3 regions of the Brevibacillus antibioticus genome follow, and region 2 is predicted to be linked to each of the others. Evidence: riboswitches for the same ligand, from Rfam matches in the RefSeq annotation. Region 2 holds a riboswitch; each other region holds the start of a gene.

Region 1 (10,500 bases), 3.4 Mb from region 2:
CCACCTCGCGTGCGAATCCCATCTCATGCGTCACAACCATCATCGTCATATGCTCCTGTGCAAGCTGCTTGATGACTTGCAGGACCTCACCCGTCAGTTCGGGATCAAGTGCAGACGTAGGCTCGTCAAACAACAAGATTTGCGGGTTCATCATCAGAGCTCTGGCGATCGCCACACGCTGCTTCTGTCCGCCTGAGAGCTTCGCCGGATACGCGTCTGCCTTATCAGACAGGCCGACCTTTTCCAAGAGCTCTGCACTCTTTCGCTGAATGTCCGAAGACGCCTCACCTTTGACTACGCGTGGTGCGATCTCCAGATTTTCTTTTACTGTGAGATGAGGAAACAGATTAAAATGCTGAAAGACCATGCCCATTCTCGATGTGATCTGCTTGATTTCCTGGTTGCTGGCATAAGCGCCGTCCTTCACCAGATAATCATCCTGCACACGAATGCTGCCTCCATTCACCTGCTCCAGATTGACCAAGCTGCGTAGCATCGTGCTCTTGCCGGAGCCAGAAGGCCCGATTACTGCCACGACTTCGTTCTTTTTCACCGAAAACGAGACATCTCGCAAGACTTCCTGATTGCCAAATGATTTCTTTAGATTCGATACTTGTATGATATCCATATTGTGCCAGCCCTTTATTCGAATTTGAACCTTTTTTCCAGCCACTTAAAGAATAACGTCAACAATAGCGTCATCAACAAATAAATGATTCCAGCAATAAAAAACGGAACGATGGTAAAGTCGCGATTCACAGCCGTTTGTGCAAAGTGAAGCAATTCTGGGACGGCAACCGCATAGAGTAACGCTGTGTCTTTTACAAGAGTGATTGATTCATTTGCGACGGCAGGCAAAGCCACGCGGAACATTTGCGGCAAAATTATCTTGTTCGTTGTCTGCCATTTGCTAAAGCCGAGGACCTGCGCTGCCTCGTACTGTCCTTTATCGATTGACAGCAGTCCTCCACGGAAAATCTCCGCGAAATACGCTGCGTAGTTCAGCACAAAGCCGAGGCATGCAGCTACGAATCGATCCATAACCAAGTATTCTCCGATCACTGGCAAGAGAGGGAGACCAAAGACAAAAAACAATAGCTGTAATAATAGAGGCGTTCCACGCATGACATACACATAGGTGTGCGCGAACCAAGACAGACCTCTGTTGCTGCTATTCGCCATTAAGGTAATGAGAAATCCCAATGGAATCGATGCAAGGATAGCGATAAAGAACAGCAACACCGTCATCTGCGCCCCTTCTAGCATGGGCACGGTAATGGAGATAATATAGTCTAAGCTCATCTGATATGCTCCTAATCCTTATAATAAAGCGTGGCTTCGCCAATCATTCGGCGAAGCCATCGTATCTTCCGTTTATTTCAACACGCGATTTTCGCCAAACCATTTTTCCGATATTTTAGCTGCGGTTCCATCCTGATTCATGGTATCCAACGCTTTTTGAAGTTCGTTCAATAACGCCTCGTTCCCTTTTTTGACGCCCACTCCATACTCCTCAGGTGCAAGTGATTCTTCCATCACCTTAAAGGCTCCAGGTTCTTTTGCCATGTAGTAATCGGCTACAACCTGGTCGATGACAACTGCTTCCACGCGGCCAATCTTCATATCACTCAAAGCCAGTACATTATCAGGATACTCTGTAATGGATTTGACCTGATTTTTCATGTCACTTGCATTGACAGCGTCAGCTGCCGAAGACAGCTTTTGCAAACCAATTGCTTTACCGGCCAAGTCTGACAGCTTGGTCAAGTTGCTATTTGCCATCGTGACCACTACTTGCGCGTTTTTCAGATAAGGCTTGGTAAAGAGAACCTTCTCTTTTCTCACATCTGTAATCGTATATCCATTCCAGATCAAGTCAATACGACCGCTATTTAGTTCAGACTCTTTTGCACTCCAATCGATTGGTTGAAACTCGACTTGTTTTCCCATTTTTTCGCTAGCTGCACGCGCATAATCAATATCAAAACCGACTAGCTCATTTTTTTCATCCCGGAATCCCATTGGTGCAAACTTATCATCAATTCCAATAATCAGCTTGTTCGCGTCAGCGCCAGTTTTTGCGCTGGAACAGCCCACTACCAATGAAACCATCGCACTCAACAACAATGACATCCATGCTATTTTCTTCATCGTGATGATCCCCCTCGTTGCCCTATTCTATATTTCACTCTGATAAAGTGGTAATACGTTAACAAGGTATCATGATAGCACATTAGCAAGGAATAGTCGATACTTTAGTAAACAAAAGCACCTTAGAAATATACGCCAAATGAATGAGTAAAATGCCCGACTAGCAGATGCACGTCTTTTTCTTTTTTCCGACATTCCCTCGTTCCTCTGATTCGATCCATTCCCGTGCCAACTCCATCGCAAAATGGCTCTCAGCGGCTACACTTGCAACCGTATATTCGGCGGGCGCGTACCAAGACGCTTCCTTAACCCAAGCCTGCAGCCGCTCTTTTGTCATGCGCTTCGGGTCAACCGTCAATCCGGCCAAGTACATGGCATCGTAGTTTCCCGTATCGTACAGCGCCTGGACGAGCTGCTGATCACGCGTTACCTCCTTGACCAGCTTTTTCATATCGCCGACTCGCACGCCAAACAAAGGCTCTTTCGCCCCATGCCGCAATAACGTTTTTTTCGTCTGTTCCGTCCCCATCGCTTCGAGCTTCTGCATAACTTCTTCCAGCGTCAATCTTGCCACCCACCCTTTTCTTCTATTAATAGGATAACCAGCAACGCTACCTCCAATACGAAAAAGCCCTCCACATTAAAGGAGAGCTTTTTCGTGTTGGAGCTTTACGCCCTTTTCCTATCCTTACGCCTGACTACGTACCTTGATATACGAAACATTTCTAACGTTGATGACAACATCATCGTACTGTAACCATCCACCGTCTTGATTAGCGACCATTTGAATGATCTCTTCCGGTTCCGTCGTTTCGACGCTAATCGTTTCACCGCCTCCGGAAAAGTAGAATTCAATCACTTTTACTTCCTTCATAAAATCCCCTCCTATTCCTTCTAGTTATCGGATGGTTGGAAATTTTTTGTTACGGGTGATTTTTATGTATACTTTTGTTGCAGCCATTCCGTTTTGAATGTCTACCATTTCTGTGAAAAGGGAGTTGTTGAAAATGCCTGATTCAGTACACACGAGAAAAGGAGCAAGTAAAGCCTCGCTCATCCCTGAGAATGTATTAGCACTCCTTCATGCTGGAGAATTAGAAAGTGTCAATTTGACTGAATGGCAGGCTGTTGATCATATTCATCTGTTACGAAGCGTTCTGCCTCATGTTCTATTAGGCGCGTATGTCTCTCCTCTAGTTGATCAATTAGAAGAAACGGGATCTACGAGCGGAATGAAAGCGATCCGTCTGATTGGACAAGAACTACTTGCGATCTTACACAAATCGGGTGAACCCATAGCTACGTCTCCTGTTTTCCTATCGTTGGCCACTCACAAGTCAGACAGTGTGCGTTGCTGGAGTGCCTATATCATTGGCTTGGACAACACATTATCAGTCGAAGAAAAACTCAGGCAAATAAGAAAGTTCGCGGCTGATCATCATTTTGGAGTGAGAGAGATTGCATGGATGGCGATTCGGGATTCTCTCGTGCATGATCTGAACCATTCCATTCAACTCCTGAGCGAATGGGTACTTGATACTGACGAGAATATACGCCGATTTGCGGTAGAAGCCACCCGCCCACGCGGCGTCTGGTGTAAGCATATTGACGCATTGAAAAATGAGCCTGCTCGCTGCGTGCCTTTGCTCACGCCATTGATGTCAGATGCATCTAAATATGTTCAAGACTCTGTAGGGAATTGGTTGAACGATGCGAGTAAATCACAACCAGACTGGGTGACGCAGCTTTGTGACAAGTGGCTAAGAATCTCGGATACAAAGGAAACGAAGAGAATTGTCACCAAAGCGAAAAGAACCATCCTGAAGACCCGAACCGAACAGAAATGATGAACCGAATCACATATTTATCCCAATTTTATTTGTTGAATTCATTATCCGAGGAAAGTTTGCGCTTAATCGATCAATTAACCTCCTTAACACCTTTCCCCAAAAATACGTGCATCCAAACACCAGAAACTTTTTCAGAGGGCTTCTACTTCATCAAACAGGGGAAAGTACGTTTATATAAAGTGAATCGGGATGGGCGACAGTTCACATTCGATATCCTCGGAGAAGGCAATGTGTTTGGAGAAGTGGATCTGCTCTCATTAGGTACGCGAGAGATGTATATAGAAACCATCGAAGACTGCCTCATTTGTAAAATGAGTAAAGCCAAATTTGAGAGCTACATAATCGAACATCCGCAACTAATGCTGAAGATCATGAAGCTCATTAGCGATAGAATGGTTTCGATCAGCCAATCAGCCGAAAATCTTGCCCTTCTCCCTTTACAAGATCGCATTATTTCCACGTTAGTAAAGCTTGCCGATCAATTTGGCAATCCTAACAGTTCGGCGTTTCAAAAAATTGACTTACCTCTTTCCCATCAAGAGCTCGCCCATTTTGTCGGGGCATCCAGGGAAGCTGTGACGGTAGCATTACGTGCATTAGCAAGAGAAGAACTGATTCAAACAAGCTTTAAATCCATTTCCATTCATCGGGACAGAATTTTGAAGAAAATGTAATCCAGTTTACATCTTTCCCTCCAAACGAAAGATATCGTATAGCTATGGCTTCTACTATTCTTTCGAAAAAGAGGGGAACGACATATGGATAAACCACATTTTCAGAGCCTGCGCGAAGAACTAGATTTTACAACCTTACAAATAGCGGACTTGCTCACTCGTGAAGTAACAGATGCATTTACAAGATCAATCGAGGAGCTGCGGACCTCTTGGCATGCAAAGGGCTTGCCGATTGGTTCGATTGCACCTGATTTCACCTTGAACGATCACATTGGCAAGACCATTGCCTTGTCGGAAGAAGTCGTAAAAGGTCCCGTCGTCCTGACATTTTTCCGTGGATCATGGTGTCCCTACTGCAATTTGGAGCTGCAAGCATACCAACAACAGGTCGATACGATAACTTCACTGGGTGCCCAATTGTTTGCCATTAGTCCACAATCTCCTGCACACTCTCTTGCAATGCAAGAGAAAAACGGACTGAGCTTTCCCGTGCTATGCGATACCAATAACCGGGTAGCAGAAAAATATAAACTCAGATTCAGATTACCTGATCATTTCCAGGATACCTACCGAACATTGGATATCGATCTCAAGCATTTTAATAGCGACGATTCCTGGACACTCCCCATACCAGCTACTTATATCCTCGACAACCAGGGCGTAATCCGATCAGCATACTTAGATCCCGATTACAAAAAACGCATGGAGCCTACTGAAGTTTTAGACATTCTACGTACCCTAACCTAACGCCTATAAGGAAGAACCAGTTGATACCACAACTGGTTCTTTGTACGTCTATCCGTTACGAGCAATTAGTTTCTTTCCCCTACCAAAACTTGACAAGGATATATCTTATGTCTTATATTTTGCATGATTATATCTTTCAAATTTCGACACTCATTTACAAATTATACTAAAAACTGCAAAGGCAAAGTCATCGAAAGGTGGCGACGCAAAACCACGGGTCTACAGTCTTTGACCATGATAGCCGGGTTGCCATCATCTTGATACCATTTTTTTGATGTTGGTAGCTTCGGTTGTTCCATTTCGATGGAACGGCCTTTTTTTGTGTTTCGTTTTTTGAAAGGAGGATGAAAGCACTTTCATTTTTGTAACAGATGGAAAAGCATAACTTTTGAGACGTCAAGCATACACAACACAGTTCAATCAGAGAAAATGATGGAGTGGAGAAGTTATGTACAAACAAGTAGAAACCGTACAAGAATTAGCTACATTTCATGAAATCAAAGAAACAGTATGGACAAGCATGGGTTTCGAGATGGAGTACGCAAAAGAAGGCTCCGCACAATTCCTCCTACTTGCCGATGATGGTGAAGCAGGTGGAACATTTGAAATGATACCCTTTTCCAAATCAAGTGCTTATATGAAATCGCTATTTCAGGATGTTGTTACAGAAGATATGAAAGTAATGGAGGTAGACAGTCTCGCTGTTTTGCCGAAATACCGTGGACAATTAGGGCAAAAAGGAATTTGCTTGATGATAGATTACGCTGAAAAGCATGGTTATACCCACGCAATCGGTGTATCAGATCCGACTTTTTTTACGTTCATTAACAAGAAGTATCATGTAAAGGCGATTCAGACCAAAGATATCGTCTTTTATAAAGGGGCCGATGCTATTCCGACCCTCTTCCATCTAAAAGATGTCTATGACAATAAGCACGATTCGAAATATTCCTGGTACAATTCGTCGTCATCCAACCAAGTAAAAGTCGAGGTAGGTGGGTAAAACATGGATAACATTGATCTATTGAGAAGAAGAAACAATTGGGTCGTAATCGTATTCGCAAGTATTATTACGGTTGTTCAGGTCTTAAACCTCTTTCTAGGCGTACCGTACGCATTCGTTCTCACTGTACTGGGTATTTTGTATGGCGTGCTGGCACCTTTTACTTACATCTCCAATCGCCCGAGCTTCCGTGAAAAAGCAGCGCCTTTCATGAAGTTTTTCAACTTCGCTGTAATCGGAATCTTCATGTTCATCATTGTTGGACTAGACCCGCATATGATCAATATCATGACCATTATGTTCTTTGTAGCAGTTATGGGAATTTATCAAGACCGACTCATCAATATTTTGACCATTGTATCGACATTAGGCATTGTCTCTTACTACTTCCTGACACAGAGAGAATTGATTTTCCATTCGACCAGCAATCTTGACCTGATGTACTTCCTGCTTACCTTCTGCTTCGTCTCTGTCACGAGCATGATGCATGCTGTATTCAATAACAAGCTGCAAAAGGAAAGTGAGCAACAAAAGCAAGAAGCGATTGCCTCGAAGGAATCGTTGCAACGTGTTCTGGATCAGATCAATGAATCACTCACCTCTATGCAAGACTATCAAGAGAATTTGAACAAGGTAACGGACGGTGTAAATGTTCGCGCTGTCGAAACCGTTGCTTCCCTGCAAGACATTATGGAGTCCTTTACGGTCCAGACCAGCAATACGGACGAGCTGCGTCGGGAAATGAGCTCGACGAATCTGCAAGTTGAGGATATGACCCGCTCTGTTACGGAGATGCATGAATACGTAGAATCGACCAAAGAAGCCACTAACGAGAGCGGTAAACGCATTGGCAACATCGGCAATGATTTTGAACGATTCATCAAGGACATCCAAGGTACGAACCAGCTGATTCAAGAGCTCAATAAAGAAACCGAATCGATTGGGAAAATCATTCAAACCATTTCCGAGATTTCTGCACAAACCAATCTTCTGGCACTCAATGCCACGATTGAAGCGTCTCGTGCAGGTGAACACGGCCGTGGATTTGCTGTCGTAGCAGATGAAGTACGGAAGCTGGCTGAATCCTCCAAGCTATCCTCAGAGTCGATTTCGAACCTGCTCATGACCATTCGCGAAAAAATGAAGCTCGTATCCGATATGATTTCTGAGTCACAGACTTCTTTTGAGAAAAATAGCGAGGGTATCCTCGAAGTACAAGAAATGTTCACCAATATGGACAACTACATGCAAAACTTCGCGGATAAAACGAAAAACCTGCAAGAGTTCATCATCCATGTTCACAGCATGATTCAGGAAGTCGGCGCAAAAGTTGAAGTCAATGCAGATATTACCGACAAGAACAAAGAGAACCTGGAAGAAGTGCTAGTTCTCGTTTCTGAGCAAAAAGACGAAGTCGTTAAGGTATCTGGCGGCTTTGAGAGAATCGAACAACAGATGCGTGGTCTCCATATGTAACCTTCCTGCAACCGCCTTTCACGGGCGGTTGTTTTCTTTTCTCATTTTGTAACCGAATAGATATATAATAGAAATATTCTGATATTAAAAGTTCGAAAGGAGGCACATCATTGATGGATGCACGAATCGAAACCAAAACGATTCAGACCGATCGACTGCTCATTTCCTATCTGACAGCAGGTGTACCGGAAGGAGAACCGCTTCTCCTCATTCACGGTAATGCATCAGCTAACTTGTTCTGGGATGATACCATTGCGGCTCTATGTGACCAGTACCGTGTGTATGCACCTGATATGCGTGGCTATGGAGCAAGTGAAGCATTGCCCCTCGATGCGACACGCGGTTTGCGAGACTGGTCGGATGACCTTTATTCGTTTATTCGGGCATTGGATTTGCCAACACCCGTCCATCTTGCCGGCTGGTCGTTGGGCGGTGGGATCGTGATGCAGTTTGCCATCGATCACCCGCAGGAAGTGCGCTCTCTGATTCTCATCGCCCCCATGTCCCCTTACGGCTTTGGCGGAACCAAGGATTTAGCTGGCACTCCGTGCTACAGTAGCTTCTCAGGCTCCGGTGGAGGAGCCGCCAACTCCGAGCTGGTCAAAAGGATTGCAGCCAAAGATATGGGCAATGAATCTCCCTCCAGTCCTCGCAATGTCATGAATCAGCTTTATTTCAAGCCGCCGTTCCAGGTTGACTCAGAGCGGGAAGACCGTTATGTGAGTGCGATAATCTCTACAAGAACGGGAGAGGGCTTTTACCCCGGTGCCTTTGAATACGTAAACGATTGGCCCGGTGTCGCTCCTGGAACGACAGGGATTACGAATGCGATTTCTCCCAAATACGTAAATTTGTCCGGTATTGTCCAAATTGAGCCGAAGTGTCCGATTTTATGGATTCGCGGTGCGGATGATGCCATTGTCTCAGATCAGTCGCTAGCTGATTTCGGTACGCTGGGCAAGCTTGGCTATGTCCCCGGATGGCCGGGCGAAGACGAATACCCCCCGCAGCCGATGGTCTCCCAAATTCGTGACGTGCTTGAACAATATCAGCGCGCTGGTGGTTCCTATCAGGAGATTGTCATGGAAAATGTGGGGCACGCTCCACACATTGAAAAGGCAGAGGAGTTTGTAGAGCTCATTCGAAAAAGGAGGAGACTGAGGTGAACTCAGCTTTCTCCCGTCTTCGTTTATCCGATGTAGCGGTTTTCTTCTTTAATGTATGAAAAAAGGCTCTCCGGGAGGAGAACCTTCATTCGATATTCGCACGTGTTCTCTGATAATCTTAATTATTCGTGTATCCCTTTAACGGATTTAGGTATGAATATTACGATTTGAAATTAGTGTCCTCATTATTTTGAAGCAAACCAACTTTGGACAGACTACCAAACATCAAAATCCCTGCACCAACTAATAACAACCCACCAGATAGGTTAAAAACAAACCGTACACCAAGTTGATCGGTTAAATAGCCAAATAGCATTGTTGCAACACCGTACAGAGCAAAATTAAGAGCATCTTGAGCTGAATAGACTTTGGGTAACACTGATTCTGGCGTAGATATTTGAACGAGGGTTCCGTGCGACACCCCCTTCAGTTGGCTAAACAAACCGAATAAAAATGATACTGTGACAGCTATCCAAGGGTTTGTCAATTGTGCGAATAACAAAATTAACCCTGACGATATAACTGCACCGATCCGCACGATTATTACGAGATTACGCTGAATACGATCTTCATACTTAAATCCAAGCATCCCACCGAGTAATAGCCCCGCAAAGAACAGAGAGTTGAGATAGCCCCACCATTCTTCTCCAGAACGTAGAGCATCTTCGATGAAGACATAGATAATAGCAGCAATCCACACCACATTAGCAATAGAATCAAGTAATTCCGCTATTGTGAGCGTTCGAATGGTAGGGGTTCGGAAAATATATTTGAATCCTTCCTTTGCTCCTTTGAACCGCTTTCCATCATCTGTGCTTATGTCAGTAGGCTCTGTTTCATTTGCCATGCGACGAATCAAAACCATCATTATTGATGATAATACATAAAGCCCGAATGTTAACCAGAAGATAGTGCTTGATCCAAGCCAAACTAATAGTATAGAAGAAATCGGCCAACCTCCTAGTTGAATTGTTCTATCGACAATTGATAAGAAGCTGTTGTATTTAATCAATTTATCTTCGTGCACTAATCTAGGAATCAGTGAATCCCTGGCTGGGGATGCCCATCCATCAAAGAAGCCAATCAATGATGTCATCAAGAGAAGAACAATTAAGGTGGATGTATTGTGCATATCTGCAATAATAAAAAGAGCGAGCAGAAGAATAAACCATGTTTTTCCGATCTGTGAAAAGGAAATCAAACTTTTAAGTGAATATCGTTCAAATAAAAGAGGTGCGATGAGTGCTCCTAAAAATCGAGAGATCATCGTGATGAAAGGTACCATCGCCATTTGAAACGTTGAACCATTAAGGCTGTGAATCACTGCGATTAGACCAACAATGTACAAGATGTCGCCAAAATTCGCAAAAGATTGTCCGATCCAAAGCAACCTAAATGACTTGATATCTTTCATAGAGAATCTCCTCTATATT
Region 2 (10,500 bases):
GAAAAGGACGCGATCTCTTCCTACGATGTTCTGTCTCCTCAGCGAAAAACCTGAACATCCCCTCCAGCTGCTCTTGGCAGATGTTCAAAAAGTACTCGACAAGGAGCAACTTTCTCATCACGCTTCCTATACGCTGGCAAAAGGCAAGGACGGAAAAGTGACCGCAACAGAAGGCTGCACAGAGACAAGAATCGGTCGCAATGCCTTGGGATTGAAAAACACGTTGACGTTTTTGGTGGAAACACGCGCATCGGTATTGGACGCGCCGATTTTGAACGACGTGTATACAGTCAGGCCTTGACTCACGCTGCTGTCATCCAATCAACAGCGGCCAACGCCAAAGTAATCAAGTCCGCCGTGACCCAGGCACACGCAGAAATCACGGAAAAAGGCAAAAAAGCAAACGACAACAAGGTAAGCTCCACGGATGCCTATCCTGTACTCGAGCGCGAGCGATCCACTGCCTATCTCATGCCTCCTGGCTACCATGACATTGCAGCCAAGCTGGAATTGCTCGGTGTTTCAATAATCAAGCTATCAAAAGAGACAACGATAGCAGTAGAAAGCTACACCATTTTGGAAAACAAGGTGAATACGATTTACGAGAATGGGCATTTCACCAACTAAGTGACTGCAAATGTAACAGAAACAACGAAAACCTTTCCTGCGGGTAGTTACGTGTTCAGCATGGCCCAGCCAAATGCGAGCTTCATTGTATTGGCCCTGGAACCGGAATCCGTGGACAGCTACGTCACGTTTAGCTTCTTGCCCGTTGAAAAGAGCGATGAAGTCCCGGTGTATCGCTATATGCTGGAGCAACCACTACCTACCACATAAAAGAACTAAAGGAAAAAATCCCCTCTCAAGAGTAAGACTCCTAAGAGGGGATTTTTGTTACATGTATGGGCTTACTTTATTTCAAACACTTCTTGGGCAAGCCCTGCCAGCTTTTGCGTATTGCCGCTCACTTCGACCATCGTCGCAGAAATTTCCTCCGTAGCGGCTGCCTGACTCTCCATGGTTTGATTGATCAATTCAATCGAATTTTGCAGGAGGGATATCAAAACCCGGATGGAATCCGTAGTTTGCTTAATTTTGTCTGCATTCGCCCTTGAATCCGTCGCCATATTGCGAACCTCATGCGCGACGACAGCGAACCCACGCCCTGCATCTCCTACTCGCGCAGCCTCAATACTCGCATTCAGTCCCAAAATGTTACTTTGATCAGCGATTTTTTTCACGGCGAGTGTAATTTGCTCGATCTCAGTCGTACTGTGGCTCACATCATTGGCTTGCTCTGAGATCCCCTTCATTTGCTCGTTCAAATTCCCGATCTGCAACGCCATCTCTTGTGTGGTGGCACTGACCTGCTCGACAACACTCGAGAGATTTGCGGCAATTTCATACAGCTCATTGGCTCGCTCCATACTCGAGCCAATGCCGACACCACCGATGACTTTTCCCGTGTGATCATGCAGGGGGATCGCTCGTGCGACGAGAGGAAAACCAAATAATTCCTTGGGGACCATCATCGCCTGCTTGGTGTTTCTTCGAATCGCGTTGGTGATCACATCTCCTTCCTGGAGTGGATCACCGGGCTTTACTTGCAGTGCAAATGTTTGAGCAGGCACATTGCGCAATAGCTTTTCCGTGTCGTAGACCCCAATGGTAATGTCATCGGTGAGCAAATCATTTAAATAGGGGGCAACCTTGATGAAAGCCTCGAGCAGTTCTGCGTTTTGCCCCTTTTCGGAAGCTTCTGTTTCGTTCCATTCTTCGTATCCGTTCATAACCCTCTTCACCTCTATATTTTGATGGCATTAGTACGGAAATTGGCGCTTTTTGTGCTGAACCGAAATCCATTTTAGCGTAGTAAACTCTTCTAGGCTCCATTGACCATTTAAGCGTCCCAATCCGGAATGCTTTTCACCGCCGAACGCCACAATTGGCTCGTCATTGATCGTTCCATCGTTGATATGAATCATGCCCGTCTCAATGCGCTTGGCCATCTGGGCACCTCTCTCCAGATCGCGGGTATGAATCGCCCCGGACAATCCAAATGGTGTCTCGTTCGCCATGCGAATCGCTTCTTCCTCGGAAGCAAACGACATGATGCAAACAGCCGGACCAAACAGTTCTTTGGATGCAATGGACATGTCTGTGGTCACACCTGTCAAAACAATCGGCTCGACCACGTTTCCTTTTACTTCCCCTTTCAGTGCAGGAACGGCTCCTTCGCGAATCGCTTCATCGATCGTTGCCATCAGGTTGGCGACTTGCCGTTGATTGATGAGTGGACCGATTACCGTGTCTGGATCATTTGGGTCGCCTACCTTGAGTCCAGATACTTTTTCCACATACAGATCGAGGAATTTATCGTAAACATCTTGGTGAACCAGAACCCGGTTAGCCGACATGCAAATCTGACCTTGGTGGGTAAAGCGGCTGAATACTGCTGCATTGACGGCATACGTAAGATCCGCATCCTCCAAAACAATCAGGGCACTATTGCCGCCTAGCTCCAAAATCGCCTTCTTGAAATGCTTCGCTGCCACTTGCGCGATATGACTTCCTACTTGGCTCGAGCCTGTAAACGAAAGGATGCGTGGAATGGGGTGGGAGACAAAACCATCACCAATTTCAGCAATATCCGTTACAACGACGTTGATCAAGCCTTTGGGCAGACCTACTTCTTCAAAAATTTTCGCGATGAGAGTCCCACCCGTGATTGGCGTGTGCTCATGCGGTTTGAGGACGACACCGTTGCCCGCGCCAAGAGCTGGAGCTACGGACTTCATCGACAGATAGAACGGGAAGTTGAACGGACTGATGACGCCGACAACTCCTGCGGGAATCCGATACAAGCGATTTTCCTTTCCGTCTACGGGAGAAGGGAGAATTTTTCCTTCCATGCGTACCGGGAACGTAGCCGCCTCACGAATAATATCCTTCACAAGCCCGATCTCAAAAAATGCCTTCAGTCGGGTTCCACCTAGTTCACGAATGATGATCTGAATGATTTCTTCTTCATGCTCTTCGATATAGCGAACAGCACGCTCCAACATTCGGGATTTGGTATAAGCATTCACTTCATCCCACTCTTTTTTCGCGTTGGCTGCCGCCTTGTAAGCCGCGTCGATATCCTCCAGATTTGCCATTTTAAACTCTGCGATGACTTCCCCGTTGTAAGGGTTGATATCTTGCAATGTCTTCGCGCCCAGTCCGTCGCGCCACTCCCCATTGATATACTGCTTGTCCAGTGTTTGAAGGATTGACATGCTACAACCTCTCCCTTTTGTAAAATAAATAGGCCCCTTTCGCATGAAAGGAGCCGTAAAACTAAAACAGTAAAATACACTGCTCGTTGGCAACCCGGCTGCCATCGTAACGTGTACATTAGGCCCGTGGCTTTGCGTCCCCACTTTTCAATGGGTTTGCCCATTCATAGCGAATGCTGATAGGATTTTGTCGAAAAAAGGAAGTATATGGAGAATCTTACTTCGATTATAGTACGTTATTCTTAATAGTCAAACCGAAATATGTAGAATTTTGGTGAAAAAGTGGAGAAATACCAAAAAGTCCGCATCGCTTGGATACGGACTCCTGATTCGTTTACCTTATGATCACAATAACTTTTTGACATCCTTTACGCTCGTCGCGAGCATTTGCTCTACCGCGTTGGCGTCCCTCACGTGCTTGGTCATTCCTTCATTCAGCTCATCCAGCAAGCCCTTTGCATCACTTACCTGCTGGGACACATCGTCAGCAAATCGCTTTTGATGCGCGATAATTTCCATCACACCCGACACTTCGACGTTCAGTGCCTGGAAAGCGTTCACGATCTGATCTGTCTTCCCCGCAGCATCCTTGCTGATGGAAAGTCCATTTTTGATCGCACTGCTGCTTTTTTCACTGTTGGACAATGCTTCTTTTGTTTCTTCCTGAATCTTGCCAATCAATTCTGCAATCGTCTTGGTCGAGTTCGCTGTCATCTCGGCCAGCTTCCGTACTTCATCCGCTACGACAGCAAAACCGCGGCCTTGTTCACCGGCACGTGCCGCTTCTATCGCTGCATTCAACGCGAGAAGGTTGGTCTGATTCGCAATGTCGCTGATCACCTTGACGATACTCGTAATTTCTGAAGAGCGCTCTTCCAAGCGGCTCATGGACTTGGATGTATGGACCGATTCTTTGTCGAGCAGGCTCATGACTTCTACAACGTCCGTCATAGCCTTCTTGCCTTCATCTGCACGCGCTACGGATTGTTTACAGATGTCTGTCAGGCGCTCTCCTCGAACCGACAACTGGCTCGCAGATTCATCATCCCGCTCGTTAATGGCCTGGATATTATCTACGACACCCTTCATCCTCATCACCAATCGCACCATTTGATCAGATTCGGCGTTCATCGCTTGGTTCGAAGTGAGGATCGCGCCCATCTGTTCGTAAAGACCGCGAAGCTCATGCTTCCAAGCGTCTTGCTGTCCTGTCTTTGTGGTTGTGGCTGTCGTCGCTGCTGTCTCTTTTTCTGCTAGGGCTTTGTCTTTTTTCCAAAACATCCGCTTCCCTCTCCTTTGTACCCATCAATTGTCACTTCGGCGGCTATATACGCGGGACTCGATTATTCCCGGATGTTGTTTCGCCAAGCTCAGCAAGTTTTCCAAGAAATAATAGTGACCCTCCAAGAGCTCCACGTCTTTACGCTCAAAATGCTTCACCTGCAAATACTGCTGCATTTCCAAAGCATAGCGCTCCAGTTTATCGTGAAAATCGTTGGCGCGAAGCATTTGCTCCACTTCTGGATATTCTGTTTTCAGGCGACTCAACTCGCTGTATACACGCCCGCCCTCCAGAATCATCTGGTAGGCCGTACGCTCAAGCGTAGCTGTCGTAGCTGCCTCCTGCTCCTCACGCTCCTCGCGCAAAGCTGCCAAGTACGTGATAAAATGGTAGACAGTTAAAAACAATGGTCCTAAAAATAGAATGATCCCTGCCTTGTACACATGCTGATTGGACAAATTGCTGATGAGCAGGAACAAGTGAAACAAGATCGCACCCAACCATACATAGATGATGATTTGGTGATTGATCTTCCCTGCCTTTTGGTGGCGTGAAAAGGCAAAGGTAAGTCCGAGCAGATAGAAGGCAAGCAATGTAAAGCTGGCAGAAAACAAAGCCATCTCCATATCGACCAGCCAATCTGCGTCGGCGGGTATTTCGATAAAGAATTCAAAAGCGAGCACCAGCAGTGAGAACAGCAACCCCATGATCCAAAACCGGCTTACTTCCGAGTCATTCCTCCGCCGGGAGCGGTAGCGTTTTGCACGGGATCCTTCCATAATGCTCTCACCTCATTCTCTATGATTCGCCATGATTCTATCTTTTCCTTTCACATGGGGCCAAAAACTGACATCGGAGGCTGTTATGACAAAAAAATTACCAACACCATTTACCGAGCGCATGCAAACCTTGCTCGGACACGATTATGAGGCATTCGTTTCCTCATATGATCAGCCTGTGACACATGGCTTGCGGGTCAATCCGTTGAAGGTGGGTCGTGACGATTTTTTGAAAATCTCGCCGTTTGCTGTAGAAGCAGTCCCTTGGTGCGTAAACGGTTTTCGCTACAAAGAGCCAGATCGTCCCGGCAAGCATCCTTTTCACTCCGCTGGCCTGTACTATTTGCAGGAGCCAAGCGCGATGTCCGCTGCCGAAGCACTCGGTGCACAACCTGGTGAGCGAATCCTCGACCTGTGTGCAGCACCAGGGGGGAAATCGACGCAGCTTGCAGCGTTTTTGCGTGGACAAGGAATGCTTGTGGCAAACGAAATCCATCCTGTTCGGGCAAAAGCCTTGTCAGAAAATCTGGAGCGCTGCGGCGTGACCAATGCCGTCGTGACCAACGAAACGCCAGAACGCTTACAGGAGCGATTTCCCCTGTTTTTTGACCGAATCTTAGTAGACGCTCCATGCTCTGGCGAAGGAATGTTTCGCAAGCTTCCCGAAGCAATCGAAGACTGGAGCCCTGCAAAAGTAACGGAGTGCCATGTCATGCAAGGTGATATTCTCGAGGCGGCCGCTGCTATGCTGAAGCCAGGCGGGACGTTGGTCTACTCCACCTGCACATTTGCTCCGTTGGAAAATGAGCAGTCACTGGTTAACTTCCTCGGCCGTCACAAAGAATTTGAGATCGTCTCGCTACCACATGCAGATTGCTTTTCTACTGGTCAACCCGAGTGGGCATCGCCGCAAAACGAGCAGCTCGCCCAGACAGCCAGATTGTGGCCGCATCGTCTACAAGGAGAAGGGCATTATCTCGCCAAGCTGCAAAAGAGCAAGACCGCTGACGTTCATGAACCTTCCGGGAAGCGTAAAGAAAAGCGTGCGGCAAAATCGGCTCCAGCAGGTCGAAAAGAAGCCCTGGCAGTCTGGCGTACGTTCGCGGACGAAGCACTCCCGGCGCTCTCCAATCCATTCGATGATGAATCTGCTTTTCTTTTATTTGGCGAGCAGCTTTACTACTCACCTGCTCCCGAGCTCGACTGGGACAAGCTCAAGGTCACGCGCGTCGGTCTACACCTAGGAACCGTTAAAAAGAACAGATTTGAACCTGCGCACGCCTTGGCACACTCTCTCTCTTCTGCGGAGGCAGCCCGTGTCGCGTCGTATGGCGCGGACGATCCTGAACTGTTGCGGTACTTAAAAGGAGAAGCGCTCACGCGTGATGGTGCAAGTGGCTGGACGCTGGTTACAGTAGATGGATTCTCCATCGGTTGGGGCAAGCAATCTGAGGGGCAACTCAAAAATCATTATCCAAAAGGATTACGCTGGTTGTAGATTAGCATCAAAAATAAAAAAGCTCACAAGGCCATTCGTGACTGCTTGTGGGCTTTTCTCTTTTTCTTATGATCGCCCTCTGCGGGGCGGACTGTCTACTACCGTCAACGAGCCATTTCTTATATAACGTAATATTTTTGAAACAGATATCCCTGTGGCATTGGCAATTTGCATCGCATTCGAATTCGGATAGCTTCTCACGTAATTGCGAATCATCTGGTAGTCTTGTATTTCGTTTTCTCCGCAAACCTGGCAACTGTACTCTCCCCGGCCCATCGGACTGCCGCATTTCAAGCACGTATCCGTCGTCATCACTGGTTCTCCTCACACCCTGTACTATGGTACTTTCACAAGAAAGGGTTCTATCTTCCTATCTATTACCCAAATCCCATGGGAGGAAAACACTATTTTCGATCGCAATACCTGTATTCGATTAAAATTCGATGCAGTCATTCCGAACTCCTTTAATAAGGCCAGTATGGAGACATCAAACAGCTTTTTGCGTAAAGGACAATCGCAAACCCAATGAGAAAGACACCACTGAGCCCATGAAAGACGTTGAGCCACCCCGGGCGAAAAAATCGAGCCAAATACGCGGCCAACAAAGCTACCAGTCCCAGGAACAATATAGTCGATAACAGACAGCCTGTAGCAAACAAGAACAACTCTGTTGATTGAACAAAAGTGTCAGATGCCAACAGGGAGCCAAATACTCCCGCCCAAAACAGAACGGTTAGAGGATTCGCGAGCGTCAGAAGCACACCGTGCCAAAAGCTACTTCGACCCGTTGGAGCATGCGGGGCTGGCGCTTCTTCATGTACTCCTCTGCCTTTTATGGCACGCAAGGTTTGAATCCCAAACCAAGTCAAGATCAGGGCTCCCACCATCAAAACCATCTGTTTGACCCAAGGGATTTGGAACAGCAGCGAAAGTCCCCCGATCGCCCCTACCATATAAACCGCATCTACGAGCGCAACACCCAGTACCATCATGAGTGCATCCCGCAATCGTCCAGTTATCGAGCGATGCAACACCGCTAGACAAACTGGACCAACCGATAGCTGGAGCATCATCCCGAATAATAGACCGTTCCAGATCGCCATCAGGCTCACATCTCCTCTTTCATGGAAGACAGGACGATCATCGTATTCGTCTTGCTTACCCCTTCTACTTGCTTCAGTGTTTCAGAGATGAATCGTTCCAGATCAGCAGTCCCTTTTACGGCAACCTTCAATACATAATCGTAAGCTCCCGCGATATGATGGCATTCTAGCACACAGTCTGCCTGCATGACCGTTTCACGGAAGCCAGCGATATGCTCCGTTTTCTCGATCTGCACCATCACAAATGCAATCAGGTGAAGCCCTAGCTGTTCCCGATCCAGCTTCACCGTGAATTGCCTGATGAGTCCTGTATCCTCCAGCTTGCGTATTCGCTCCGAGACCGCAGGCACGGACAAATGAACCTGTTTGCTGATGTCTGAGCTGGTGATTCGGGCATTTTCCCGCAATATGCGGAGGATTTGTTCATCAATCCGGTCCATAGTCATGCACCTCCTTTTTATCATGATTATACCAATTTATTCAGAATAAAAAGGGATTTGGCATTATTACCGTATTTTTTAAAGAGTTTGTACAGTTTAACTTTCGTTTTTTCTGCCATGCGAATTATCTTGGGACGTTTTTCTAAAATATTGCTGCCGAGAGAGGCGAGAAGGCATCATACGCCATCTTCCTACGCTGATAGCTGCTCTTTCTTAAAAGAAAATAAGCGGATCGCGAGCAACAGTGACAGCAACGCAATAACAAATCCGGACCAGCCTAGATGCTCCACAGAGGAGTTGCTGATCACCAGTCCCCCAACCCATGATCCCAAAGCGAAGCCGAATTGAATAAAGGATGTATTGATGCTAAGCGCGATGTCCGGCGAATGGGGCACCTGGGTAACCAGATATAGCTGTTGGGCCGGAGACGTTGCCCAAGTGGCGAGCATCCACAGCATGATGATCACGATATGGGCAATGATCACTCCATCCATGACCGAAAGCAAAAGCAGCATACTCGCCTGAAGGGAGAGTCCAAAATAAATCGTAAATTTCGGCCCCTTGCGATCTGCAATAACCCCTCCCATTTTTGACCCCATAAAACTGCAAATGCCTGCTAGAAACAGAATCCCGGAAATCTCGGATGCCGAAAGCTCTGCCCGGGTTAGCAGGAAAGGTGCAATATAGGTAAACAATGTTGAATAAGCGCCGATGTACAACAGCGTGATAACAACCGCGGTCAGAATCCTTTTATTTTTTATTACAGTCAGCTGTGCCCGCGGCGTTACAGCCTCCTGCGCTTTTATAGGCGGGACTTTTTTATAAATGACAAGCAATGGAACCAAGCCCAGCAGTCCAATAAAAATAAACAGCAGTCTCCAGCCAATCCCTTCACTTAAAAAAGTGCCAACTGGAAGGCCAAGTACAAGCGAGCTGCTCAATCCCATTAAAATGATGCCGATTGCTCGACCACGATTGCCCTCTTCAACTAGCCGTGTAGATACCGCCATCGCAACAACAGTAGCAACTCCTCCAGTGAGTCCTTGGATCATGCGTGTAACCAGCATCATTTCAAAAGAAGGACTCACATACACCAGCCAGTTGCTCAACATAAAAATGCCAAGCATCATGAGTAATAATTTTTTTCGGTCAAGATGGATCGTAGCAGCGATGACAATGGGAGCCCCTACTCCCGCAGAAAGGGCAAATGCAGTGACAAGCAATCCGGCAGACGACGTCGTGACACCCAGATCAGCTGCCACCGTTTGAATGATGCCGCTTATTAGATACTCCACTGTCCCAATCAAGAAAACTGCCAAAGAGAGAATATAGACAACCCATTTATTTTCCATGCTCATTTTACCCCCTTGATTCAATTGGAATCTGGATTTCTATGAGCTCAACTCCATGTTTTTCTGATATGGGAACATAGATTTCTCTACCAGGCTGCTCGCTTCGAATACAGTAACCATGCTGTTCAATCCACGTAGCCAGATCCAGGCAAGCTGATTCTTTAAAAGTCGAATCTGAACGGAATAGTAGCGTAGCCATTGTCTCGGCAGGCAAGAAGCTTCGTTCCATTTGCTCGGGTAGTTTGACAGATTCCGTTTTAATGGCGTAGCCCACTCCAAGTTCGAAAAGCTGGTCCTTCGTTCCGGTTTCCTTCCATAGCACTGTTTTGGGGCCAGTCAAGGATGATTTCAGGCTGGCATCAAGCATACTGTCGAATATTTGAAACAGCCAAGGAATATCTTCAGCAGCCCCCCGTGCTGAATAGGAAATCAATTGCATGCCATCTACCTGCTTCAGAACGACCTCATGCTCCTTCTCGATCCTTCCCTCCCGTTCAACAATCTGCACCCGTTCTTTAATACGGGCAAGCTTTGACATTTCCATCTCCAGCAAGGATTGGATTTCATTTTCTTTAAGCCTCAGCATGCCCCGAATTTGTTCGGCTGGTATATTCTCGTGAAGCAATTGCGCAATCTGCTGCAAGGAGAACCCCAATTCCTTGAAGATGACAATTCGATTGATTTGCAGAAGTTGTTCGGCACAGTAATATCGATACCCGCTCGTATCATCGATTTTTGCTGGTTTTAGAATTCCAATCTGATCATAAT
Region 3 (10,500 bases), 4.9 Mb from region 2:
ATGCAGGGAGCTGGTTTGGCGACAAGTTTGCGGGCGAGCGAATCCCTACATTCGAGGAAGTGCTGATCGCAGTAAAAGGTCGCTGCACGCTAAATATCGAGTTGAAAGCAACAAGTGACATGTACCCGGGTATCGCTGAAAAGGTGCTCGCACTTGTAGAGAAGCATGGAATGAAGCAAGAGGTGTGTCTGACTTCATTTGACCACGATTTGATCCGTCACGTTCGCACGCTCGATCAAGAAGTGCAGACAGGCCTGATTGTATATGGTCGCCCTGTACTCATGCTGGAACAGATGGAGGCAGCAGGTGCTACGATCCTCTCCATGGGATATCCGTATCTGAATCGTGAGCTAACAGTAGCCGCGATTGAAAAAGGCTTTAAAGTCATCGCGTGGACGCTGGATGATCCGAAGCATATCCGCGAAGTCATTTCGTGGCATCCTCAGGTTCAAATTTGCACGAACCATCCTGACCGGATGTGGGAGTTTGTGTAAGCACAAGCAGGAAAGAGCCGCCGGGCAACATGCCAGGCGGCTTTCCTGTTTCGTTGTTTGGACTATATCTTGAATTTGCTTACATGCGATTGTAGTTCTTCGGCTATTCTTGCCAGAGAAGTAGCTGATGAATTGACTTCTTCCATAGCTGCTAGCTGTTCTTCTGTGGCGGCCGATACGCTTTGTGTTCCGTCAGCAGAATTCTCCGCTACTTCTTCAATGACACCGACCAATTCTACCACCTGTTTGGTGCCTAAAGACATTTGCTCAGAATAAGATTTTACTTCTTGAATTTGGCTGGCCACCTGCGTGACAGCATCTTGGATCTGTTCGAAGGACTTGCCTGCATTGTTAACGACCATAAGTCCAGTGGCGACCTCCTTGGTGCCCTGTTCCATCGAAACGACAGCCTGGTTTGATTCGAGCTGAATCGTCGTAATCAACAGTTTAATCTGTTGCGCTGATTGCGCGGACTGCTCAGCCAATTTACGCACTTCGTCTGCCACAACGGCGAAACCGCGCCCCTGTTCACCAGCTCTCGCCGCTTCAATAGCTGCGTTAAGCGCTAACAGATTTGTTTGTTCAGCTATGGCAGTGATGACTTGTACGATTTGTCCGATTTCCTGCGAACTGTTTCCTAATCGTTTGACGATATCGGCAATGTTGCCGACAGTGTTCTCGATCGATTGCATCTGGCTGATAACGACCTGAAGGGCCTGATTTCCTTCCACTGCAATTTGGGAAGCGTCCAAAGCTGATTCGGCAGCTTGTTGTGCATTCGTGGCAACCAGCTGAGCCCCTGTCGATACACCTTGAATTGCGGTGACACTTTCCTCTACACTCTTCACTTGCTTTTCCGCACCGTAAGCTACTTCCTGAATCGTTATGGCGATTTGCTCGGTAGCCTTGCTCGTATGGTCGGAGTTGACCGACAATTCCTCTGCTGAAGAAGCAAGATCTGAAGCTGTATCATTTACTTGTTGAATAATCGTTCGCAGGTTGAGCACCATGGTGTTTACTGATTGGGATAGCTGTCCAACCTCATCCTTGGTTCGAATTTGCAACGGTTGTACAGTCAGTTCACCCTCGGAAATGCGGTTAGCCACGGAGGCAACTGCCGCAATAGGACGGGAGATTTGCCGGGAAACAACGTATGCGATTGCGATCACGACAGCAACAACAATGATGACAATGATCGTAACCATGGTGGTAACGGATGAAACCGCAGACGTTATGGATTCGACAGGGATATGCAGATACAAACCAAAGTTGGTCTTGGGAATGGGGGAATAGGTGACAACGTATTCCTTGCCATTGTCTGAGTAGTTGTATGAGCCCTTTTCCGTTTTTCCTGATTTCAGGATTTCCATTAAGGGTTGCGGCAGAGCGGATTGGGCAAGCGGTTTTCCGATCAGATCCTGGGTAGGATGGTACTGAATGTGATCCTTGTTATCAACGAGAATCGGATAACCATCGTTGCCTACTTTCAAATTTTTGAGGAATGTAGATGCGAAGTCGTCTACATTGACGAGCCCGGTCAAGACACCAAGCTTCTCATTGTTTTTCCCTTTTACAGGGGAAGCGACGATGATAGAGCGATTGCCGGTTGTCTTCGCAACAAGAACATCAGAGAAGCTGGGCTTGTCTTGCATGCCGTCTTTGAAGAATTGGCGCTCGCCAAGGTTGATTCCAACGCTCTTGGGGAAAGTATCAGCTGTTACTTTTCCGTCGCTTGCGATAAACGTATTTCCGTCATACAGTTTCATTTCCTCGGTAAACTTGCGAATGAATTCATTTTTTGCTGCTGCATCATCGGATTGAATATCCGAGGTACGGGCTAAAACTTGAATTTCTGTCATACGCCGGTCCAGATATTGATCCATAGCTATGGCTGTACTGGAAGTAAGGTCAACATAGGATGATTTTTGTTTATCAATCAGAATGGATGAAAAGCTGCTCGTGATAAACAACGAAACGGCAGTAAGTGGAATGACGGCTACGACGAGAAACCAAAGGATCATTTTGTTCCTGAGTTTGTTGAACAAAAACATAGGTTTGTCCACTCCTAATCCGTGAATGCAAAATAGAAACAGTCAGCTGCTGAGATGAACTCAGCAGTCTGACCAAATATTAATAGCCCATTGCTGCGCCTTCACCGCGAGGATCAGCACCACCGAATTTTACATTGGTTTTCGGGTCAATCAGGATGGCGCCGGACTGTCCCATCGCATCGGTATAGGCTGCTTCCAGCTTTTCGACTGGATGCCCACGTTTAATGAGCTCGTCTAGGACTTCTTGAGGGATGCGGCTTTCCACCTTGAGATTGTTGGAAGCAGATCCCCAGTTGCGTCCATGCAGCCATCTTGGTGCTTCGATTGCGTCTTGCACGCTGAAACCAAAGTCGATGATACGTGTGACGAGAGCGGCTTGCGTTTGCGGCTGTCCTTCTCCCCCTTGTGTTCCGTAGAGAAGATAAGGCTTGTCCCCTTTAAAGAGCATCGCTGGGTTAATGGTGTGGAAGGTGCGTTTTCCTGGTTCCAAGTGATTGATGTGTTTGGAATCCAAAGAGAAATAGCTTCCGCGGTTTTGTAAAAGGACGCCCGTATCTTTCGCTACGATGCCGGAGCCCCAGTCAAAATAGTGACTCTGAATGATGGATACTGCATTCCCATCTTTGTCGACGATCCCGAACCAGGTTGTATCGCCTTTTGGATCCAGTGGTTCTACGGATTTGGCGGCTTGCTTCATATCAATGCGCGCAGCTAAATCTTTCCCGTGCTGCTTGGACAACAGCTCATCCACAGGGATATCCACAAAGGCAGGGTCAGTCAGCCATTTGTCGCGGTCAGCAAAAGATTGTTTGGTAGCTTCTACAATCGTGTGATAGTAATCGGGTGTTCCTTCACCCATGCTTTTGAGGTCGAAGTTATTCAAAACATTAAGAATGGAGAGTGATGCCATGCCTTGGGAGTTAGGCGGCACGTTGTACGCTTTATAACCGCGGTAGTCTACTATAATTGGCTCTGCCCAAGTGGAGGTGTGCTTCTCAAAATCTTTCAACGTGAGCAATCCGCCGTTGGCTTTCATGTCTGCTACGATTTTTTTAGCAACTTCTCCTTTATAAAAACCGTCAGCGCCTTTTTTTGCAATGATTCGCAAAGTATTGGCAAGATCCTTTTGTTTGAGAATTTCGCCTGCTGCATAGAGATCGCCGTTGGGCTTCAGGAATGTTTTACGGAATTCATCAAAACGTTGAAGATTTTTCAAGTCATTGTCAGTTGGATCTGTCGCGTATTTTGTCCAATATACTTGGTTAGGGGAGACGGGATATCCGTTCTCGGCGTATCCAATGGCAGGCTCCAGCAGTCTGTTCCATTGAAGCTTATTGTTGCCCATGCTTTTATGGGCGTAGTTGTACGCCTCCCACCAGCCGGAGACGACACCAGGGACAGTGTTTGCCGATTCATAACCGCGGGACGGGATTTTTTCGTAGCCTTTGTTTTTGTAATAGTCGAGGGTTGCCTTTTCTCCTGCACGACCACTGCCGTTCAGCGCCTTTAGCTCTTTTGTTTTGGCATTGTAGATGAGCCAGAAGTTATCTCCACCAATGGTTGTGTAATGAGGATAGACGACAGCTAATGTGGAAGCGGCTGTAATAGCAGCATCTACTGCGTTTCCACCGTCTTCCAATGTCTTCAGGGCTGCAGCTGTAGCCAGATAGTGAGGAGTCGTCACCATTGCGTTCGGTGACATCGATGTTGGACGGTTAGCAGCTTGTGCCCCAGAGAATGTTGATACCCCGATGACAGCAGTCAGCGCGACGGTCGAGAGTTTCTTCCAGAATGACATTCCTATGAAACCTCCTTCATGATGAATAAAATAATGAATTCATTAAACCGGCTATCCGCTGTTACCTCACCTCCTTCAAAAGTCAAAAATACACAAACATACAAAAATAGACAAAAATAGACATTGTGAACACAAAAAAAGACCAATGATATAGGATCATTGGTCTCGTCCTACATCAATACTTCGGTAGCTGGCAAGCGTGTCCGCTGTTGCGGAGGTAGCCCCTGTAGCTTTGCGTCGCCGGATTTCCCCGGGTATGCCGTTTCGATATCAATGGATGAAGCATAAAATTGACACATTTACTGATGCGATCGTTGTGGGAAAAAGTTCCTAAAACTCCATTTGCCAATAATATAGACTATTTACCATTTGTGGTAAATAAGAAAAATATTTTAATCCGGAAAAATAGTTAGGAATGCTATGTATTTTTCGAAAGATATTCACACACCTCCTGGGGCTGAACTGCTTATGATGATAAAAAGGCACATTCGCCAAGGGGTGAAACAAAGACCATGATGCATCCCGATACAGAATTGCGCTATATCAACGATGAGATCGGGTACGGTGTGTTTGCGACAAGGTTTATCCCAAAAGGAACGATTGTATGGGCACAGGATGATTTGGACCAGGTATTGGACCCTGCATTTGTGGAAAGACTTGACTCATTACGAAAACAGGACGTACAAAAATATTCGTTTAAAAACCAGTTCGGAAAGTACATTCTTTGTTGGGATAAGGCAAGGTACGTGAACCACAGCTTTCATGCGAATTGTGTGCCAACCATGTATGATATGGAATTGGCTGCACGGGATATTTTTCCGGGCGAAGAGTTGACTGATGATTATGGAACGTTAAATCTGGATGAACCTTTTGATTGTTTGCCCGAGTCTGACACGGACCGCTCCCGCGTAATGCCCGATGACTTGCTTCGGTATTACCCGCAGTGGGATCGGATTGCAGCGGAAGCATTCCAACATTTCAATCATGTTGAACAACCTTTGCTGCATCTGATTCCCCCGAAGCATCTCGAAACGATTCGTGGGATCACGGAGCAGCGCTTAGCTGTTGATTCTGTCATTCACCTGTATTGCAGGTCACAATGGCAAACGGGGCAGCAATGGGAGACATGAGCGGGTCGGTCAACGACCCGATTTTGTTGAACTCTGGGTAGAGAATCAGTATTATGGAATGTAAAGGTGAAGTGAAAGGTTGATTTCATTGGAAAACAAGGTAGCGGCATCCAATTTTATCCGCAATATCATGATTGATGACTTGCAAGAGGGCAAAGTAAAGGAAATTATTACCCGCTTTCCCCCAGAACCGAACGGGTATCTTCATATTGGACATGCGAAAGCGATCTGTCTAAACTTTGAGTTGGCACGAGAATTTTCCGGCAAGGCCAACCTGCGTTTTGACGATACGAATCCGGTAAAGGAAGACATCGAATACGTAGAGGCTATCAAAAGGGACGTTCAATGGCTTGGCTTCGAATGGGACGGGTTGTTTTTTGCATCTGATTACTTTGAAGAGATGTACAACCGTGCGGTGCTGTTGATTAAAAAAGGTCTGGCTTACGTAGACGATCTGTCTCCCGAAGACATGCGTAAAATGCGTGGAACATGGACAGAGCCAGGTACAGATAGTCCGTTCCGCAACCGGTCTGTGGAGGAAAACCTGGACCTGTTTGCACGTATGCGCCAAGGGGAGTTCAAGGACGGAGAAAAGGTGCTGCGTGCGAAAATCGACATGGCTTCTCAGAACTTCAACATGCGCGATCCAGTTCTGTATCGGATCTCCCATGCAACGCATCACAACACGGGCGACAAATGGTGCATCTATCCGATGTACGACTTCGCTCATCCGTTGGAGGATGCCATTGAGGGCGTGACACACTCCCTGTGCTCACTGGAATTCGAAGATCATCGCCCATTGTACGACTGGGTAGTCCGCGAGTGCGAAATGGAGAGTGCACCACGCCAGTACGAATTTGCTCGCTTGAACCTGACCAACACCGTTATGAGTAAACGCAAGCTGAAACAGCTTGTCGATGAGAATGTAGTAGACGGCTGGGATGACCCGCGCATGCCAACCATCGCAGGCTTCCGTCGTCGTGGCTATACACCGGAAGCGATTCGTACATTCGCTCGTGAAGTAGGGGTAGCGCGCGCTAACAGCACGGTTGACGAGAAAATGCTAGAGTATTTCATCCGTGAGGACCTGAAGCTAAAGGCACCGCGTACGATGGCTGTTTTGAATCCGTTGAAGGTCGTCATCACGAACTATCCGGAAGGGCAAGTCGAGATGCTCGAAGCGGAGATCAATCCAGAGAACCCAGAGATGGGCAATCGTCAAATTCCGTTCTCCCGCGAAATCTACATTGAGCAGGATGACTTCATGGAAAACCCGCCGAGCAAGTATTTCCGCTTGTTCCCGGGAAATGAAGTGCGTTTGAAGCATGCGTACTTCATTAAGTGCAATGACGTTGTGAAGGATGCAGACGGCAACGTGATCGAGATCCATTGCACGTATGACCTTGAGACGAAGAGCGGCAGCGGTTTTACAGGTCGCAAGGTAAAAGGGACGATTCACTGGGTAGATGCGACCAATGCGCTTCCTGCTGAATTCCGTTTGTATGAGCCATTGATTATGGATGATGAAGACGCAGAGGGCACATTCCTCGACAACGTTAACCCGAATTCGTTGGAAGTGCTGCAAGGCTATGTGGAGCCAAATATGAAAGAAACCAAGCCACAAGACAAGTATCAATTTTTCCGTCATGGCTATTTCAATGTCGATCCGAAGCATACGACAGAGGATAAGCTCGTATTCAACCGGATTGTATCGTTGAAGAGCTCCTTTGAACTGCCAAAGGCATAGGGAATACTCATATAAATCAAGCGTTGCTGTGCATGGAGAACCCGTGTGCAGCAGCGCTTTTTTCTTTCGTGATTATAAATCAGGATGTATAATTATTCTGTTACATAAAGGGGGACAGGCAGTGAATGGGAGAGCAGAACTAACACGTAGTTTGAAGTTGCGACATATTGTCGTAATTGGACTGGGCTACATGGCCCCGATGGCCGTTTTTGACACCTTTGGCATTGTTTCTGGAGATACGGGGGGACACGTTCCTGCTGCTTATGCAGTCACACTTCTTGCGATCCTGTTTACGGCGGCAAGCTACGGAAAGATGGTACGGCTATTCCCATCAGCGGGAACCGCGTATACGTATACGCAACAAACGATTCATCCCTACGCAGGATTTTTGGTAGGGTGGGCGTCCTTGCTGGATTATTTGTTTTTACCGATGATTAACGCCTTGTTGACGGGAGTATACCTTTCATCCGTGTTTCCTGACGTGTCGACAGCGTGGTGGATTATTGGCTTCATTGTATTGGTGACGGGGTTAAACGTATTTCGTGTAACGGTAACCGCATCCGTTAACTCGATTTTGGTGCTGTTTCAAGTCGTGGTCGTCGTATTATTTGCCGGATTGGCGATTCGTGGTCTTATGCAAGGTGACGGGCTTGGGCAAGTATTCAACCTGCGTCCATTTGTGTCACCGGATATGTCTGTCACTGCACTGCTTTCAGGTGCGTCGATTCTTTGCTTTTCCTTCCTTGGCTTTGATGCCGTAACCACGTTAACGGAGGAAACCGTCGATGCGAAAAAGACGATTCCTCGCGGGATTATGCTCGTAGCACTCGCAGGAGGAGCGTTGTTTATTACGGCCTCTTATTTCATGCAATCATTATTTCCTGATGTTTCGGTATTGTCTGATCCAGAAGCGGCCTCTGCGGAGATTGCTTTGTTTATCGGAGGGACGATCTTTCAATTGGTGTTTTTGGCGGCAGCGTTGTCTTCGACTCTGGCATCCGGGCTCGTATCTGTTACGAGCGTGACACGCTTGTTGTACGCAATGGGACGAGATGGATTTTTGCCCCGACGCTGGTTCGGTTATGTACATCCGAAGCTGAGAACACCTTTGCTTAACGTCCTACTGGTCGGGGCGTTGATGCTGTTTGCTTTGTTTATGGATTTGTTAACAGCAACTTCCTTTATTAACTTCGGCGCACTGATCGCCTTTAGCTTCGTGAACATTAGCGTAATGGCGTACTATTTCCGCAAACAAAAGAACAAGCATATCAAGGATTGGTGGGGTTTCGTGTTGTCTCCCCTCATCGGGACAACGTTCATCGCCTTTCTGTGGGTCAACCTCGAAACAACGTCCATGATGCTGGGCTTGCTTTGGACTTTTATCGGCCTGATCTATTTGTTGTATTTGGTAAAGGTCAAGAAAAGCAATTTGGAAATGGTGAAGTTTGAGGAGTAACATGCGGAGTACAAATAGCCCTACACCCATTATTGGATGTAGGGCTACCTTTTTGCGAGGAGTAGACTGCTAATCCATTCTCTTTTGTAGGTAAAATCTTTGATGGGAAAGAGGGCAATCATTGAGTACACCATGTATCTCGTACCCATGTTTTAGATAAAAGTCCTTTGCTTGAAAATCAAAAGTATCTAAATGAATCAAATGAATGCCATACTCCCTAGCTGTGTCTTCAATTTCAAGAAGAAGCTTGCTTCCCAATCCGCTCTTTCTCAAATCATCTCTGACCCATAAAGCATCAATGTACAAACATCTCCAAGAATAGTACACACAGTTTATTCCCGCAATGATAGTGCCATCTTCATCACGAACGTGTTTATTGATTTTCGAAAAAGGAATGGTCAATTCAAACGGAACATTCGATTCATTGTATTCAACGATTCTTTGCTCAATAAAATTAGCGTCATCTCTCGTGCTTTCTCTGACTACATATTGTCCCATGATAACCGCCTTATTTAGTTTATTTTGAATATTTGACTACTAGTATATCAGGGAGAGAACAATGATTCTCTCTCTTTTTTTATTTATTTGAATCTCCCTAAAAAGCAGGGGGAAAGCAAACAGCTCGCAGAGGAAACAGGAGAAATAAGCGAAGATCTTAGGGACACCGCCCGAGACGGAAGGCAAAAAGCGAAACATGCCTTTAAGCGTCCACCTCTGACATACATCCTGATTGGACCACTTTGGACGCGGTTTCGCTTTTTGCATGGAGTCGGGCAGTGAATCCCCCAGCGGGTGTCCCTAGAAGCTGAGCTTTTTCTCCTGTTTCCTCCCCATCACTACAGCCAGAACCATTGGTTTTCCCCACCTTCTTCTAGACGATCCTGGAAAGAGAGAGTAAACTGGCTACAGGAATATTCCGAACATTAACACTCGATAATACCGCAGTAAACAGTGGAAAAAAACGGAGGTAATCACCTAGTAACCGGTGTATGTATCGTCGCCGCACTGTTTTACATCGCCAGGTTACATCCCGCTCATATTGGCGTGTTGATTCTGAGGCGTATTTAGTAAGGAGGCAGGCAAAATGAACGAAGCATTGTTCGTGCATGTCAATCGGTTGCAGATAGAAGGGGGCACGCTGGAGTACGGCGTAACAGGTAAGCCAGATGCACCTGCCCTGCTGCTTTTGCATGGCATTCGCAACACCAAGCTGCTGTTTGCGCCCATCCTACCAGCATTGGCAGAGCGATATCGGGTGATTGCGGTAGATATCCGTGGTCACGGGAATTCTGTGAGCCATGGTTCCTTTTCGTTTGAGTGGATCGTAACGGATTTGATTCAACTTTTGGATGCAGAACAGCTTGAACAAGTAACGATTGTCGCAGCGTCCTTTTCTGCTGTACCTGCCCAGATGCTTGCGATTCGCGAGCCCAAGCGCGTAGCTTCGCTCGTCCTTCTGGATGGAGGCTATTATTCCTTGGGAAAAGTGCCCGGGTTCAATAGGGAGAAGGTTGTCGAGCGGCTTGCTACCACGCAGTTTTCTTCTGTAGAGGAAGCAGAAAGGCAGTTCGCGGAGCGGTATGGTACGAGAGTAATGCCAGAGGGCTGGATGCGAGAGGAGCTTGTGAAAAAGGAAGACGGAAGCTACGGATACCGTTTGCCGAGGGAAGCGTTCTCGACTTATTTCGAAGAGTACAGCGTCCATAGCCAACCGGAATTGTTCCGACAGCTGACATGCCCCGTACTATTACTGCTGGCTGACGACAGCCTATTGTCAAAAGAAGAGCAGCAGTTTCATCGACAGGCAGTTGCCGCTTATCAGGG

The links. Region 2 has a riboswitch for cyclic di-GMP ahead of yfmT (benzaldehyde dehydrogenase). Riboswitches for the same ligand answer to the same signal wherever they lie in the genome.
Region 1: it holds a riboswitch for cyclic di-GMP, as region 2 does, so the genes downstream of both, E8L90_RS17400 (GNAT family N-acetyltransferase) here and yfmT (benzaldehyde dehydrogenase) in region 2, are expected to answer to the same signal.
Region 3: it holds a riboswitch for cyclic di-GMP, as region 2 does, so the genes downstream of both, ggt (gamma-glutamyltransferase) here and yfmT (benzaldehyde dehydrogenase) in region 2, are expected to answer to the same signal.

What each region holds. Positions count from the first base shown of each region.
Region 1 covers NZ_SZNK01000001.1:3,697,224-3,707,723, forward strand. Annotated here, with positions in the region: gene E8L90_RS17360 (amino acid ABC transporter ATP-binding protein) at 1-628, opposite strand, end outside; gene E8L90_RS17365 (amino acid ABC transporter permease) at 643-1,302, opposite strand; gene E8L90_RS17370 (amino acid ABC transporter substrate-binding protein) at 1,375-2,151, opposite strand; partial or broken gene E8L90_RS17375 (DNA alkylation repair protein) at 2,354-2,716, opposite strand; gene E8L90_RS17380 (hypothetical protein) at 2,840-3,025, opposite strand; gene E8L90_RS17385 (DNA alkylation repair protein) at 3,159-3,998, shown strand; gene E8L90_RS17390 (Crp/Fnr family transcriptional regulator) at 3,998-4,675, shown strand; gene E8L90_RS17395 (peroxiredoxin-like family protein) at 4,760-5,422, shown strand; cyclic di-GMP riboswitch class I at 5,593-5,676, shown strand; gene E8L90_RS17400 (GNAT family N-acetyltransferase) at 5,871-6,425, shown strand; gene E8L90_RS17405 (methyl-accepting chemotaxis protein) at 6,429-7,901, shown strand; gene E8L90_RS17410 (alpha/beta fold hydrolase) at 8,015-9,067, shown strand; gene E8L90_RS17415 (MFS transporter) at 9,228-10,481, opposite strand.
Region 2 covers NZ_SZNK01000001.1:310,663-321,162, reverse strand. Annotated here, with positions in the region: gene E8L90_RS30555 (M14 family metallopeptidase) at 1-54, shown strand, start outside; gene E8L90_RS30550 (M14 family metallopeptidase) at 26-301, shown strand; gene E8L90_RS30545 (hypothetical protein) at 298-627, shown strand; gene E8L90_RS30540 (hypothetical protein) at 688-837, shown strand; gene E8L90_RS01465 (methyl-accepting chemotaxis protein) at 909-1,790, opposite strand; gene yfmT (benzaldehyde dehydrogenase) at 1,821-3,278, opposite strand; cyclic di-GMP riboswitch class I at 3,364-3,449, opposite strand; gene E8L90_RS01455 (methyl-accepting chemotaxis protein) at 3,624-4,559, opposite strand; gene E8L90_RS01450 (hypothetical protein) at 4,584-5,339, opposite strand; gene E8L90_RS01445 (RsmF rRNA methyltransferase first C-terminal domain-containing protein) at 5,425-6,837, shown strand; gene E8L90_RS01440 (hypothetical protein) at 6,904-7,149, opposite strand; gene E8L90_RS01435 (LysE family translocator) at 7,302-7,940, opposite strand; gene E8L90_RS01430 (Lrp/AsnC family transcriptional regulator) at 7,946-8,380, opposite strand; gene E8L90_RS01425 (MFS transporter) at 8,572-9,732, opposite strand; gene E8L90_RS01420 (MerR family transcriptional regulator) at 9,740-10,500, opposite strand, start outside.
Region 3 covers NZ_SZNK01000001.1:5,227,047-5,237,546, forward strand. Annotated here, with positions in the region: gene E8L90_RS25320 (glycerophosphodiester phosphodiesterase) at 1-494, shown strand, start outside; gene E8L90_RS25325 (methyl-accepting chemotaxis protein) at 557-2,545, opposite strand; gene ggt (gamma-glutamyltransferase) at 2,625-4,343, opposite strand; cyclic di-GMP riboswitch class I at 4,526-4,614, opposite strand; gene E8L90_RS25335 (SET domain-containing protein) at 4,856-5,473, shown strand; gene E8L90_RS25340 (glutamine--tRNA ligase/YqeY domain fusion protein) at 5,553-7,220, shown strand; gene E8L90_RS25345 (APC family permease) at 7,342-8,676, shown strand; gene E8L90_RS25350 (GNAT family N-acetyltransferase) at 8,746-9,174, opposite strand; gene E8L90_RS25365 (alpha/beta fold hydrolase) at 9,761-10,500, shown strand, end outside.